Regions from separate parts of the Streptomyces sp. NPDC048671 genome, predicted to be linked through region 4. Evidence: riboswitches for the same ligand, from Rfam matches in the RefSeq annotation. Region 4 holds a riboswitch; each other region holds the start of a gene.

Evidence for each region. A riboswitch is a leader RNA that binds a small molecule or an ion and turns the genes downstream of it on or off. The one in region 4 is predicted to bind cobalamin.
Region 1: it holds a riboswitch for cobalamin, as region 4 does, so the genes downstream of both, ACZ6S6_RS36765 (ribonucleoside-diphosphate reductase subunit alpha) here and ACZ6S6_RS32275 (FecCD family ABC transporter permease) in region 4, are expected to answer to the same signal.
Region 2: it holds a riboswitch for cobalamin, as region 4 does, so the genes downstream of both, ACZ6S6_RS03345 (prenyltransferase/squalene oxidase repeat-containing protein) here and ACZ6S6_RS32275 (FecCD family ABC transporter permease) in region 4, are expected to answer to the same signal.
Region 3: it holds a riboswitch for cobalamin, as region 4 does, so the genes downstream of both, ACZ6S6_RS00210 (cobalamin biosynthesis protein) here and ACZ6S6_RS32275 (FecCD family ABC transporter permease) in region 4, are expected to answer to the same signal.

What each region holds. Positions count from the first base shown of each region.
Region 1 covers NZ_JBVJHB010000029.1:55,028-58,634, forward strand. Annotated here, with positions in the region: gene ACZ6S6_RS36765 (ribonucleoside-diphosphate reductase subunit alpha) at 1-1,799, opposite strand, end outside; adenosylcobalamin-variant (AdoCbl-variant) riboswitch at 1,954-2,052, opposite strand; gene ACZ6S6_RS36770 (GNAT family N-acetyltransferase) at 2,131-2,643, opposite strand; gene mctP (monocarboxylate uptake permease MctP) at 2,774-3,607, opposite strand, start outside.
Region 2 covers NZ_JBVJHB010000001.1:726,835-730,441, reverse strand. Annotated here, with positions in the region: gene ACZ6S6_RS03355 (energy-coupling factor transporter transmembrane component T) at 1-345, opposite strand, end outside; gene ACZ6S6_RS03350 (SCO2322 family protein) at 378-1,064, opposite strand; gene ACZ6S6_RS03345 (prenyltransferase/squalene oxidase repeat-containing protein) at 1,061-2,323, opposite strand; cobalamin riboswitch at 2,414-2,564, opposite strand; gene ACZ6S6_RS03340 (MBL fold metallo-hydrolase) at 2,759-3,607, opposite strand, start outside.
Region 3 covers NZ_JBVJHB010000001.1:37,515-41,121, forward strand. Annotated here, with positions in the region: gene ACZ6S6_RS00200 (inorganic phosphate transporter) at 80-1,360, shown strand; gene ACZ6S6_RS00205 (hypothetical protein) at 1,373-1,606, shown strand; cobalamin riboswitch at 1,778-1,909, shown strand; gene ACZ6S6_RS00210 (cobalamin biosynthesis protein) at 2,054-3,067, shown strand; gene ACZ6S6_RS00215 (cobyric acid synthase) at 3,064-3,607, shown strand, end outside.
Region 4 covers NZ_JBVJHB010000019.1:79,639-83,245, forward strand. Annotated here, with positions in the region: gene ACZ6S6_RS32265 (lytic polysaccharide monooxygenase auxiliary activity family 9 protein) at 103-693, opposite strand; partial or broken gene ACZ6S6_RS32270 (citrate/2-methylcitrate synthase) at 874-1,227, shown strand; cobalamin riboswitch at 1,260-1,422, shown strand; gene ACZ6S6_RS32275 (FecCD family ABC transporter permease) at 1,525-2,634, shown strand; gene ACZ6S6_RS32280 (ABC transporter ATP-binding protein) at 2,634-3,419, shown strand; gene ACZ6S6_RS32285 (ABC transporter substrate-binding protein) at 3,435-3,607, shown strand, end outside.

The DNA.
Region 1 (3,607 bases), on a different contig from region 4:
TCCGGCCAGTTCAGCTCGGTGTCGTAGTGGTCCGGGTGCAGCACACCGCGGGCGGTCCGCGTCTCGGACCAGGCGGGCAGCGGGCCCGACCGCTCGGCCAGCGCGCAGGAGGCCTCGTACGCGGCGAGCATGATCCGCTCGGAGATCTTCGTCGACAGGGCCCGTGCCTCGGAGGAGTCGAACGGCAGGCGCAGCTGGAAGAAGACGTCCTGGAGACCCATCGCGCCCAGGCCCACCGGCCGCCAGCGGGCGTTGGAGCGGCCCGCCTGCTCGGTCGGGTAGAAGTTGATGTCGACGACCCGGTCGAGGAAGGTCACCGCGGTACGGACGGTGGCGTCCAGACGCTCCCAGTCGATGGTGCCGTCGGCGACGAACGCGCCGAGGTTGACCGAACCCAGGTTGCAGACGGCCGTCTCGCCGTCGTCGGTGACTTCGAGGATCTCCGTGCACAGGTTCGACGAGTGCACGACGCGGCCGGGCTCGGCGGTCTGGTTCGCGGTCCGGTTGGAGGCGTCCTTGAACGTCATCCAGCCCTGGCCGGTCTGCGCGAGCGTCCGCATCATCCGGCCGTACAGTTCACGGGCCGGCATCGTCTTGCGGGCCAGGCCCCTGGCCTCGGCCGCCCGGTACGCGGCGTCGAACGCGTCGCCCCACAGGTCGACCAGCTCGGGCACGTCGGCCGGGGAGAACAGTGACCAGGTGCCGTCCGCGTCGACCCGGCGCATGAACTCGTCCGGGATCCAGTGCGCCAGGTTGAGGTTGTGCGTGCGCCGCTGGTCCTCACCCGTGTTGTCGCGCAGCTCCAGGAACTCCTCGATGTCCGCGTGCCAGGTCTCCAGGTAGACCGCGGCGGCGCCCTTGCGCCGGCCACCCTGGTTCACCGCGGCGACGGAGGCGTCGAGCGTCTTCAGGAACGGGACGATGCCGTTGGAGTGCCCGTTGGTGCCCCGGATCAGCGAACCGCGGGCGCGGATACGGGAGTACGAGAGGCCGATGCCGCCCGCGTGCTTCGACAGCCGCGCCACCTGGTGGTAGCGGTCGTAGATCGAGTCCAGCTCGTCCAGCGGCGAGTCCAGCAGGTAGCAGGAGGACATCTGCGGGTGCCGGGTGCCGGAGTTGAAGAGCGTGGGGGAGGAGGGCAGGTAGTCCAGCCGGCTCATCAGCCGGTACAGCGCGGCGACCTCGTCCAGGGCGCGCTCGGAGTTGTCCTCCGCGAGCCCGGCGGCGACGCGGAGCATGAAGTGCTGCGGGGTCTCGATGACCTGGCGGGTCAGCGGGTGGCGCAGCAGATAGCGGCTGTGCAGGGTGCGCAGCCCGAAGTAGCCGAAGCGGTCGTCGGCGCCGTCGTCGAGGGCCTGTCCGACCAGCGCGTCGAGGGCGGCCGCGTGGAGGGTCACGAACTCGGCGGTGCGGTCCGCGATCAGGCCCTCGCGGTGTCCGACGGCGACCGACGCGGAGAAGGACGTCGCGCCCTGGCCGGCCGCCTCGTCCGCGATGGAGCGGGTGAGGAGGCGGGCGGCGAGCCGGGAGTAGGCGGGGTCCTCGGAGATCAGGCCCGCGGCGGCCTCGGTGGCCAGCGAGCGCAGCTCGGCCTCGTCCGACCGGGCGTTGCGGCCGCGCAGTGCGGCGCCGGCGACGCGTCCGGGGTCGGTGTCGGGCAGATCCGCGGTGAGGCCGGTGAGGGTTCGCAGCAACGCGGTTCCCGGTCCGTCCTTCGCGGGTGCCGCGGACAGGTCCGTCCCGGACTCGGCTGCTTCGGACTCGGCCGCTGAAACCGGATCGGCTGGCGCGATGGTCACGTGGTGCTCTCCCTCGCTCGGCTCTGGGCCGGCGGGGGATCGGGGGCAGCCGGGCGGAGCCGGACCCTGGGCAGGGCAGCACTCCGCGCGGCGTCCACCGGCCCATCCACGAGGCCCGGACGTCTGGGCATCCGGATCGGTCGAGCCGGATGCGCTGTCGGCAGGTCCTCGGACTCACGGGTGCGCAAAAGCGCACCGAACATACCGTTGCGGGACAGTTCCGGATTCGCACCGGATTTCCCTGCGGCGACAGCGAGCACGAGCATACATGTGGGGGCAGTCGGATGCGGCAGCCCCCACATGTTGTGTCGTGCAACTCAACAGCGCGGCTTCATGGCGTCGGCCGGAGGTCCAGGCGGTAGGTCAGCAGCGACAGCCCCTCGATGGGATACCAGTCCCTTTCGGGGGTCCGTACGAAGCCGAGGCGCCCGTAGATCCTATGGGCGCCGTACATGGCCGACTGCGTCGACAGGGTGATCCCCGTGACCCCCGCGGTGGCCCGTGCGCGGTCGATACAGGCCCGGACGAGCGCCTCGCCCGCCCCGGCCCCACGAGCCTCGCGAGAGACCGCGAGCATCCGGAACTCGGCCTCGTCGGCGGCCGCGATGTCCGCCCACCGATTCCCCGGCGGGGCGTACGTCACGCCGCCCAGCACCCGCCCCCGTGCGTCCGCCGCGACGAGCACCTCGGCCTCGGCGGCCCGCCGGGCGACGTCCCGCAGCTGCGTCAGATACGGATCGTCGGCGCCGAAGTCCAGCAGCCCGTCCCCGAGATAGGCCTCGGCGGTGATCTCGCCGAGGACCGGGTACTCGGCGGGCACGACCGGCCTGATGGTGATGTCCATGCCCGGAAGTGTGCCGCACTCCGCACGCCCGTTCGCGGGAATTCCCGGGCACGCCGGGCCACCCGCGCCCGGCACGCGAACGGGCCGCCGCACCCCGGAGCGGGGGAGCGGCGGCCCGTGAAGCGGTGGGTCAGTGACCGCCCGGCGCCCCGGCCGTGGCCGGCGGGAGCTGGGCCTTCACGCCCGGGTCGCCCGCGTCCGCGGTGTAGTCGCCGGGCGAGGTCTCGTCGACCCCGGCAGGCGCCTTCACGGCGTTCAGGACGAAGGTGAGGACGACGGTGACCACGATGTTCAGCACGAACGCCGTCAGGCCGATGTAGCCGATCTCGCCGAGGCCCGGGATCTCCTTGGAGGACCCGCCGAAGTGGGCCTGGGTCGGGCTGGCGACCCCGTACGCGGCGGCCGTCCCGTAGACCATGCCGACCGCCCAGCCGGCGAGCAGCGCCCAGCGGTGGAACCACCGGGTGAACAGGCCGCCGACCAGGGCCGGCATCGTCTGGAGGATCCAGATCCCGCCGAGCAGCTGGAAGTTGATCGCGACCGTCTTGTCCATGGTGAGGACGAAGGCGAGCGCGCCGACCTTCACCAGCAGCGAGACCGTCTTGGAGACCTTGGTCTCCTGGGCGGGTGTCGCGTCGGGCTTCAGGAAGTCCTTGTAGATGTTCCGGGTGAACAGGTTCGCCGCCGCGATCGACATGATCGCCGCGGGCACCAGCGCGCCGATGCCGATGGCGGCGAACGCCACGCCCGCGAACCAGTCGGGGAACATGTTCTCGAAGAGCTGCGGGATCGCCAGCTGGCCGTTGTCCACCTTGACCCCGGCGGCGATCGCCATGAAGCCGAGCAGCGCGAGCAGCCCCAGCATCAACGAGTACAGCGGCAGGATCGTGGTGTTGCGGCGGATCACGTTGCGGCTGCGGCTGGAGAGCGTCGCCGTGATGGAGTGCGGATACATGAAGAGCGC
Region 2 (3,607 bases), on a different contig from region 4:
CACCTCGGGCAGCGTGAACACCACATGCGTGCCGGGGATCGGCGATCCGAGGAACACCGAGAAGAGCAGCCGCACCCCGATGACGAACAGCCCGATCTTGATGAACGCCCCGTAGGACCGGGCCCACGGCGCGTCCGTCCGGCGCGCGGCCACCACGTACCCCGCCACGCCCACCAGCAGGCCGAGCAGCAGCGGGTTGGTCGTCCGGGACGCGGCGGTGGCGAGCCCCAGCGCCCACAGCCACCACGCCCCGGCGGGCAGCGCGTTGCTCCGGGTCGCGGCGGGCGCGCGCCAGGCGGGGACCGGGGAGGGGCCGGACGCCGCACGGCCCGCGGTGCCGGTCACCGGGACCTCCCCGGTGCCGGCCGTCGAGCCGTTCATCCGCGGCGGCGGCGGGCCTGCGCGACTGCGGCGATGCCGAGCAGAAGGACCGCGCCGACCCCGAAGAGCACCCCGGCGGACGGCCCGCCGCCGGAACCACCGCTGCCGGCGGCAGCGGACGCGGACGTGGGAGCGGACGCGTCCGCCGTGGCCTGGCGGCTGCTGTCCCCGTTCCCGGAGACCTGCTCACCGCACCCGGCGACCGGATAGCCGGAGATCGCGCAGAGCAGCGCGTCGCTTCCGTAACGCAGCGGCTTCGCCACCGACGCGAGCGCCTCCGCGCTGCTCGCGTCCTTCGGGACCTGTGCGCACGCGGTACGCGGCGGGGGCGGGGTCTCACCCTCCGGCGCGTCGGCGGCGGTACCGGGGTCGATGACGAGCGCGACGCGCTTGGTGCCGCTCCGGGCGGGGGTGTCCGCGCAGATCTCCGAGAAGTCGGGGGAGCGGCGCGGCTTCGCCGCGTCCTGGGAGTCGGCGCTCACGGAGAACCGGAAGCCCTGCACCGCGCCGTCGTCCGGCCGGACCAGGGACGGCCCCTGGGTGGCGTACGCCCATCCGCTGCCGGAACCGTCCCAGAAGGACCAGTAGCGGTATCCCGCCGCCTGGGCCGGGCCCGTGCCGAGCACGGCCAGGACGGCGCCCAGGACGACCAGCAGCACGGTGGCCCTTCCGGCGCGCCTCACAGCTGCTGGTTCTTCCGGCGGCCGCTGATCAGGAATCCGGCTCCCGCGCCGACGGCGAGCCCGATTCCGACGAACCACCAGAGACCGCCGATGCCGTCCCCGTCGCCGCTGTCCTTCTTCTCCTCGTCCTTGGTGGCGCTCGCCTTCGGCTTCTTCACGGCGGCGGGTGCGGGCCCGGTCGCGTTCAGCTGGGCGACGAGGTCGGCGCCGCCGAAGTCGTGCACGTCGGCGCCGGTCGCGTGGGCGGCCATGACGAGCTGGGCGTAGGCGGCGGGGCCGCTCTGCTCGGCCCAGCCCGCGGAGTTCTTCGCCAGCCACTCGACGGACGCGGCGGCCTTGTCCTTGTGCCCGGCGGCGGACAGCGCGACGACCGCGTCGGCGGTGTTGCCGAAGTCGGGCTGCGGGGCGCTGTCCTCGGCGCCCGGCATCGGCGGCTGGTCGAGGTGACCGGTCTTCGCGAGGGCCCCGGCGAGGTAGTAGGCGCCGTTCTGGGCGGCCTGCTCCGGCGTGAGCGCGGTGCCCTTGTGGCAGCCGGGGTCCTTGACCGCGGCGTTGTCGGCGACGAGGAGCCCCTTGCCGAGCGAGCCGAGCACGCCCGCCGCGGTGGCGTCCCCGTTGGCGACGAGCTTGCCGGCCTTGTCGGGCTGGTAGGCGAAGGCGCCGCCGTCCTTGCCGCCGCACGGGATGGCGAAGGTGAGCAGGGCGGCGTACGGGGTCCTGCCGCCGTGCGTCGTCACATCGCCGAGCTTCTGCCCGGCGCGGGCGAGGGCGCCGATCACGATCGAGGTGGAGTTCGCGTCACTGGCCTGGCCTGCGGTGTACCCCCAGCCGCCGTCCTCGTTCTGCACGGACTTCAGCCAGTGGACGCCGTTGGCGACGAGGTCCTTGTGCTTGCCGACCTCGTGCAGCGCCTGTACGGCGGCCGCCGTCGCATTGGTGTCGATCATGGTCTTGGCGTCGCACGGCACGGAGGAGTCGGGGCGGTACGCGGGGAACGCGCCGCTGTCGCACTGCTGGCCGACCAGCCAGTCCACCGCCTTCTTGGCGGGCGTGACGCCCACGGCCCGCTGCGAGACGAAGGCCAGCGACTGCCGCCACACCCCGTCGTACGTGGGGTCCGTCGTGCCGTACAGCCCCGAGGGCAGCGCCGCGGACGGCGAGGGGGAGGGGGACGGTGCGGCGACCGCGGCGGGGGCCGCGGCCGCACAGAGCACGGTGGCGGTGGCGGCGAGCGCGGCTGCGCTGCGGCGTACGGTCATGGCGGGCGGGGCCTCTCCTGCGGGAAACCGGGCACAGGCACACACAGGCACCAGGCTCCGGCTCCGTATACCTCGACGGTGCCGGCCACCGGGGTCCCGATGGCGCGAGCCGGTCACGACACGGACAGGGCATTCCGGCTGGCCGCCGAAAGGGCGGCATACACGGTTGCGGGTCAGCGCCGGATTCGCACCGGCTTCCCCCTGAACGGGCATGATGACGACTCGCACACTCTACCGGGCAGGTACAACGAGAGCCCCGTGACCGTCCCCGTCGCGCAGTGGCCGCCCTCTCGATCGTGGGCCGGTGGATCGCGGCGGCGACATGCCGGGCCTGTCCGGCGCAGACCCGCGCCCGGTCCCGCACCGGCACGCTGACCCTCCGGTGGCCGGCGCGACCGGCGCGCCCGTCACACCGCGAGGAACAGCGCGCCGTCGTCACACAGCCACGAACGTCACCGGCTCGCTTCCCGTGACCGCCTCCGCGCGCCCCAGTTTCACCAGCCGGCGCAGATGCGCCTCGGCCTCCGAAACGGCGATGTTCCGTGACCCGTAAGGGATCTGCTCCCAGGGGCGGTTCCACTCCATCCGCTCGGCCAGCTGCCACGGCGTGAGCGGTTCGGCGAGGAGGCCGAGGAGGCCGGTGAGGCGCTCCTCGTGGTGGTCGAGGAGTTCCCGTACGCGGCCCGCCGCGTCCGGGAACGCGTACTGGTGGGCGGGCAGTACCTCCGCGACGCCCAGGCGGCCGATCCGCTCCAGGGAGGCGAGGTAGTCCCCGAGCGGGTCGGTCTCGGTCGCGCTGTCCGGGTCCTCGTAGAGGCCGACGTGCGGGCTGATGCCGGGAAGCAGGTGATCGCCGGAGAAGAGGCGGCCGCGGCCGGGCAGGTTGGCCGGGTGGTCCTCCTCCAGGTGGAGGCAGACATGGCCCGGAGTGTGGCCCGGGGTCCAGATCGCGCGCAGCTTGCGGCCCGCCAGGTCGAGGAGTTCGCCGGGCACGATCTCGCGGTCCGGGAGCGCGGCCCGCAGACCGGGCAGGGTGCGCATCCGGCCGCCCTTCTCGCGGGCGGCCAGGAGCGGGGCGATGTGGTCCTCGGGGGCGCCGACCGTGGCCAGCTTCGTCGCGAGGTACGACAGCCAGGTGCCCGGTTCGGACTCCCGGGTGCGGCGGACGATCGCCGTGTCGGCGGCGTGCATCGCGATCCAGGCCCCGGAGGCGTCGCGCACCTGGCCGGACAGGCCGTGGTGGTCGGGGTGGTGGTGGGTGATGACCACGCCGTGGATATCGGC
Region 3 (3,607 bases), on a different contig from region 4:
GCCCTGTTCAGTTCATCTTCCGTTCACCCAGGTTGCCTACGGTCCACGTGCCACTGCCGTCGAACGATTGCCTGGGTAAATGGAACACATCACGCTGCTGCTCGCGATTGTGATCGTGACAGCTCTAGTGTTCGATTTCACGAACGGTTTCCACGACACCGCCAACGCGATGGCCACGACCATCTCGACCGGCGCACTCAAACCCAAGACAGCGGTGGCGATGTCCGCCGTTCTCAACCTCGTCGGCGCGTTCCTGTCGGTGGAGGTCGCCAAGACGATCTCCGGCGGGATCATCAATGAGAACGGCCTCAGAACCGAGGTCATCTTCGCGGCGCTCGTCGGCGCCATCCTGTGGAATCTGCTGACCTGGCTGGTCGGGCTCCCGTCCAGCTCCTCCCACGCCCTCTTCGGCGGTCTGATCGGCGCCGCGGTGATGTCCGCGGGCTGGTCGTCGGTCGACGGCGGCACGGTCGTCACCAAGGTGCTGCTCCCCGCGGTCGCCGCCCCGATCGTCGCCGGTCTGGCCGCGCTGCTGGCCACCAAGCTGACGTACCGGATCGGCGGGAAGATCCGTAACGGCGCCCAGGAGAAGGCGACCGCCAAGGGCTACCGCGCCGGGCAGATCGCCTCCGCCGGGCTGGTCTCCCTCGCCCACGGCACCAACGACGCGCAGAAGACCATGGGCATCATCACGCTCGCCCTGGTCACCGGCGGGGTGCTCTCCCCCGGTTCGAACCCGCCGGTCTGGGTCATCGTCAGTGCCGGTCTGGCCATCGCGCTCGGCACCTACCTGGGCGGCTGGCGCATCATCCGCACCATGGGCAGCGGCCTCACCGAGCTCAAGCCGCCGCAGGGCTTCGCCGCCCAGACCAGTGCGGCGACGGTCATCCTGGCCTCCTCGCACCTCGGCTTCTCCCTCTCCACCACCCAGTCCTGCTCCGGCGCCGTGATGGGCGCGGGCCTGGGCCGCCGGGGCGGTGTGGTCCGCTGGTCCACCGCCACCCGGATGTTCGTCGCCTGGGGTCTGACCCTGCCGGCCGCCGGTCTGGTCGGCGCGGGGGCCGAATTCCTCACCAAGCAGGGCACCTGGGGCGTCGTGGTCGTCGCCGTGCTGCTGGTCGCGGGCTCCGGAGCGATCTGGGTCCTGTCGCGCCGCAAGCCGGTCGGCAAGGACGACGTCGCACCCGGCGGCCGGGACGGCGCTCCTGTCGGGGACGCCGAACCCGCGGGCGTCGTCACCACCGCCATCGCGGCCGTCAGCCCGCCGCCCACCGCGGTCCAGGCGCAGCAGGACCTCAAGACCACCATCCCGGCCCCGGCCGGACCCGTAGCCGACCCGGCGCGACCCGCCACGGTGTAAGGACACATCCCCATGAACATCGACTGGGCAGCCCTCGGCACCGTCTTCGGTGTCTCTCTCGTCGCCACCGTCGCCCTGGTGGGCCTCTTCACCCTGGGCATCGTCGGCCTCTCCAGGCAGCCGGAACCGGCCGCGCGGGGCGGGCAGGCCGGCGGGTCCCTGATGCTGGCCCGCGCGGGCGCGTACGTCTGCTTCGGGCTGTGCGCGGCGGCGGTGGCCTACGGGATCTACATGATCGTCGCCTGACGGCCGCCGGGCCCCCCGGGGCCCTTCCCGCTCCCGCTCATCGGGCCGGACGCACCTCGGGTGCGTCCGGCCCGATGTGGGTCTCAGCACACTGCGCCGTCGCAGGTCAACGGCAGGTTGACTGACGTTCGCGGAGCGTGGTGGACTGCCGGAGCCATTACGGCGACAGCAGAGGAAGCCGGTGCGAATCCGGCGCGGTCCCGCCACTGTCACCGGGGAGCAGTCCCCCACCACCGGAAGTCACGGTCCACGCACGTGGACTGGAAGACCGGGGGAACTGCGGATCCGGGAGCCAGGAGACTCTCGTCGCCGGTCACGTCGAACCAGGGCGCGGACCCTGAGTGAGGACATATCGCCATGCCCGGCCGCCGTGCGCCCGTATCCGTGCCGCCCCTTCCACCAGCTGCCCGCACGAAGGTCCTTCGAGGCGCGACGGCCGGCTGAACCGTGCGTGCCGATCGCATCTTCGCGTACGGCGCCACGGCCGGTCTGATCGGCGATCTGCTGCTCGGTGATCCCCGCAGGGGACATCCGGTCGCCGCCTTCGGGCGGGCCGCGGCAGGCGTCGAACGCCGTCTGTGGCGCGACCACCGCGGGTGGGGCGCGCTGCACACCCTGGTCTGCGCCGGAGGCGCCGCGGGGGGTGCCGCGCTGGCCGCCCGCGCGCTGCGCCGCCGTCCCGCCGCGTCCGTGGCCCTGACCGCCGCCGCCACCTGGTCCGTCGTCGGCGGCACCTCGCTGGGGCGCGAGGCCCGGTCCATCGGCGGCGCCCTGGCCGCCGGGGACCTCGGCCTGGCCCGTGAACGGCTGCCCCACCTGTGCGGCCGCGACCCGCAGTCCCTGGACGGACCGCAGATCGCCCGCGCCGTGGTGGAGTCCGTCGCCGAGAACACCTCGGACGCCGTGGTCGGCGCCCTGGTGTGGGGTGCGCTGGGCGGGGTCCCCGGACTCGTCGGCTTCCGGGCCGCCAACACCCTCGACGCCATGGTCGGCCACAAGTCGCCCCGCCACCTGCGCTACGGCTGGGCCTCGGCCCGCCTCGACGACCTCGCGGGCTGGCCGGGCGCCCGGCTGACGGCGCTGCTCGCCGTGGCCGCCGGCGGACGGCCCCGAGGGGCGATACGGGCCTGGCGGGCGGATGCCGCCAAGCACCCGAGCCCCAACGCGGGCCCCGTGGAGGCCTCCTTCGCGGGCGCCCTCGGCGTACGCCTCGGCGGCACCCTCGCCTACGGCGGCCGGGTCGAGCACCGCCCCGTACTCAACGGGGAGACGGGCCGGGCGGTGGAGACCGAGGACATCGAACGCGCCGTACGGCTGTCGCGCCGGATCGGTGCGCTGGCCCTGGGCGTGAGCGTGGCGGCCCGCCTGGGCGTCGGCGCGGCCGCACGACGGATCACCTCGACGCACGGCACGGGGCCGCACGCCCCGGATACGCGCACCTCAGGACGGAGACCGACATGAGCGGCGGGCTGCTGGTCGCCGGGACCACCTCGGACGCGGGCAAGAGCGTCGTCACGGCGGGCATCTGCCGCTGGCTGGTGCGCCGGGGCGTGAAGGTCGCGCCGTTCAAGGCGCAGAACATGTCCCTGAACTCCTTCGTCACCCGCGAGGGCGCCGAGATCGGCCGCGCCCAGGCCATGCAGGCCCAGGCGGCCAGGGTGGAGCCGACCGCGCTGATGAACCCGGTGCTGCTCAAGCCCGGCAGCGACCGCTCCAGCCAGGTCGTCCTGATGGGGCGCGCGGTCGGCGAGATGAGCGCCCGCGGCTACCACGGCGGCAGGCAGGAAGCGTTGCTGTCCACCGTCGTGGACTGCCTGGAGCAGCTTCGGGGCACGTATGACGCGGTGATCTGCGAGGGGGCGGGCAGTCCGGCCGAGATCAACCTGCGGCGCACGGACATCGTGAACATGGGCATCGCCAGGGCGGCCCGCTTCCCGGTGGTGGTCGTCGGGGACATCGACCGGGGCGGGGTCTTCGCGTCGTTCTTCGGTACGACGGCAC
Region 4 (3,607 bases):
TCGGGGCAGCGACTGTACCAATGGCGCACCGGCGAACCTCCGGAGCCGCCGCCCCGTACCGGCCCAGGGCGGGGCGGGTCGGTCAGGAGCGGCGGCAGGACGTCAGAACTGCACGTCGGAGCAGGCGTAGAAGGCGTTCTCGGTGTCAGAGATCGTCCAGACGCCGAGGATCAGGTGCTTGCCGGACTTCTGCGGCAGCACGCCCGAGTGGCTCACGGTCGAGCCGGGCAGCCGGCCGCCGAAGGGGACGGTGAGGAACGGCTGCGGTTCCAGGTCGGCACGGGTGAGCGGCTGGGTCGGGTCGTAGCCGTCCTTGGTGATGTAGTAGCGGAAGTCGGTCGTGGCGTGCCGTGCCTCGATCCGCCAGTTGAAGGTGTAGTTCTGACCGGCGGTGACCTGGGTGGCGGGCCAGGCGCCGCCGCGCGGGTCGTCGAGTTCGGAGAACCGGCCGATGCCGCCCGAGCAGATGTGGCCGTCGGCCGGTCCGCGGGTGGGGAAGCCCTTGGGGCCCTCGACGCTCGGGGGCTCCCACTGGATCTGCCCGCAGTGCTTGACGGTGCCGATCCCGCAGAGCTGCTGGCGGCTGATGGGGGAGTCGGTGTAGCCGTGGCTCTGGGCGCTGCCGGAGGTGGCGAACAGCGCCGCGCCGGCCAGGCCGAGCCCGGCCAGTAAGGAGGTGATCCTTCTGCGCATACGTAGCTCCTGGAGATGTGGGGTGATGTCCGGAGAGTTCTGCGGTCTAGACCAAGGGTGAGCGTAGCCATGTCAACCAGTCGTGTCCATACCGTCCCGAGCGGGCCGCTGCCGGGCCCCGCCGAGGGGGGTGTCGCGCGGAAATCGGCTGCCCGGCAAGGCTGTTCGGTCCTCCCGGACATACACCGCGGCCTCGCCGTCGTCGACACCACCGTGATCTCCACCGTCATTCAGGAGACCAACTCCCTCACCTGTCGCGGCTACCCGGTCCAGGCCCTCGCCGCCCGCCGTTCCTTCGAGGAGGTCGCCTACCTGCTCTGGTACGGGGAACTCCCCGATGCCGCACAGCTCGCCGAATTCCGGGCCCGCGAACGCGCCCTTCGGCCCTTGGACCGCACCACCGGGGAACTCCTGACCCGCCTGCCCGAGACCTGCCACCCCATGGACGTACTGCGGACCGCCGTCAGCTTCTTCGGGGACGAGGACCCCATCGAGGACGACGACGGCCCGGCGGCCAACCGGACCAAATCCCTCGACTGCCCCGATTGGGGCGACTGCGCGCCGGTATGCCCGGTGGGTTCCTCCGTGGAGGGCGTCATCCCGTACCGGCTAAGCTGCAAACGCCCCGCGGGGGAAGTCCGGTCGAATTCCGGCGCTGACCCGCAACGGTAGGTGGAGCCCGTCCTGTGCTCCGCAAGCCCGATTACCCGCGGCGGTGATAGCTCCTGTCAATTCGCCGTGGACTGCGAGAGGCGTTGCGTTGGGCGCTTCGCGTCCGGGCTGCTCCTTCGGTTGCGTAGGTGCACGGCCTGAGGCGAAAGCGATCCGCCCGTGGTCACCTCCCTCGAACGCATACCTGTCCCGCCCTCGCGCACGTCCCGGGCCGGTGGCGGGCCCGCCCCTCCCCGGCGGGTCTCCCTGCCCCTCCTGCTGACGACTCTGTCCGTCCTGCTGCTGCTCTCCGTCGTCTGCGGTGCGGGAATCGGGGCCTCAGGGATCTCCTGGGGAGAGGTGCTGCGCGACCTGTGGGCCGGCCTGACCGGAGGGTCCATCGCTCCTGACCGAGTCCCCGGGTACACCATCGTGTGGGAGCTGCGCTTTCCGCGAGCCGTGCTGGCCGCGGTCGTCGGGGCCGGCCTGTCGGCCATCGGTGTCGCCGTGCAGGCCATGGTCCGCAACGCCCTGGCCGACCCGTTCGTCCTCGGCATCTCCTCCGGCGCGGCCGTCGGTGCCAACGCCGTACTCATCTTCGGAGTCTTCAGCGCGCTCGGCATCTGGGCCCTGTCCACGGCAGCCTTCCTCTCCGCACTCCTCGCGATGATGCTCGTGTACGCGATAGCCCGCACCGCACGCGGCCTGACCCCCCTGCGACTGGTCCTGACCGGCACAGCGATGTACTACGGCTTCTCGGCCATCACGACATTCATGGTGTTCGCCGCCGAGCGGGGCGAGGCTGCCCGCTCCGCCATGATGTGGATGCTCGGCAGCCTCGGGGGTGCCACCTGGTCCTCCGTACCGATCGCCGCAGGCGCCACGATCGGTGGTCTCGCCCACCTCGCGTGGTCGGCCCGCCGCCTCAACGCCCTTGCCATGGGCGACGAGACCGCGGCCGCTCTGGGCGTGGACGCCGGGAGACTGCGCAAGGAGCTGTTCCTGGTCTCCGCAGCGGTCACGGGGGCGCTGGTCGCGGTGAGCGGCGCGATCGGGTTCGTCGGCCTGATGATCCCGCACGCCGCGAGGATGGTGGTCGGCGCGGATCACCGCCGGCTGCTGGCCGTCGCACCGCTCGCGGGGGCCGTCCTGCTGATCTGGGTGGACATCCTCTCGCGCGTGCTGCTCGCGCCGGCCGAACTGCCGGTCGGCGTGCTGACCGCGATGATCGGCGTGCCGTGCTTCGTCCTGCTGATGCGCCGCCGCTCCTACACCTTCGGGGGCGCATGATGCAGATCGACATCGATGAGCTCACGGTCGAGATCGCCGGTGCGCGCCTGGTGGAGGAGATCACGCTGCGAGCGGGCGACGCTCAGCTCGTCGGCCTGGTGGGGCCCAACGGCAGCGGGAAGTCCACCCTGTTGCGCTGCGTCTACCGGGCTCTGCGCCCGTCCGCCGGAACGGTTCGGATCGGTGGCGAGGACCTGTACGCCATGAGCCCGCGGGAAGGTGCCCGCCGACTGGCCGCGCTTCCCCAGGAGGCGACGTACGAGTTCGACTTCACCGTCGCCGAGACCGTGGCGATGGGAAGGATGCCGCACCAGGGGCCGGCAGCACGGGCGTCCGAGGAGGACCGGCAGATCTGCGAGGCGGCGCTGGCGGAGGTCGGGGCCGGCCACCTGGCCGACCGCGGCTTCCTGACCCTGTCCGGCGGCGAGAAGCAACGGGTCCTGATCGCCCGCGCCATGACCCAGCAGCCACGCGTGCTCGTGCTTGACGAGCCCACCAACCACCTTGACATCGCGCAGCAGTTGGAGGTGCTGGCCCTGGTTCGCGCCAGCGGGCTGACCGTGCTCACCGCGTTGCACGACCTCAACCTCGCCGCACTCCACTGCGACCTCCTCCATGTCATCGACAGCGGCCGGATCGTCGCGTCAGGCGCTCCGCACGACGTACTGACCCCCGAGCTGCTGGCTGAGGTCTTCGGAGTACGGGCGCACCGAGTGCCCCACCCGGAGACCGGCGCGGTACAGCTGATCTTCGACCGTCTCCACTCCGTCCGTTCCCCCTCCTAAGGAACCACTGCCACCATGCCCAACCTGATACGCCCCGCCGCACTCGGCCTCGTACTCACTGCCGCCATGGCCCTCAGCGGCTGCGGCGCGGAGATCGCCCCGCAGGACGGAAAAGACGGAGAGAACGCACATGCGGCCGGGGGCCACTACCCGGTGACCGTCGAGAACTGCGGTGAGAAGAAGACCTA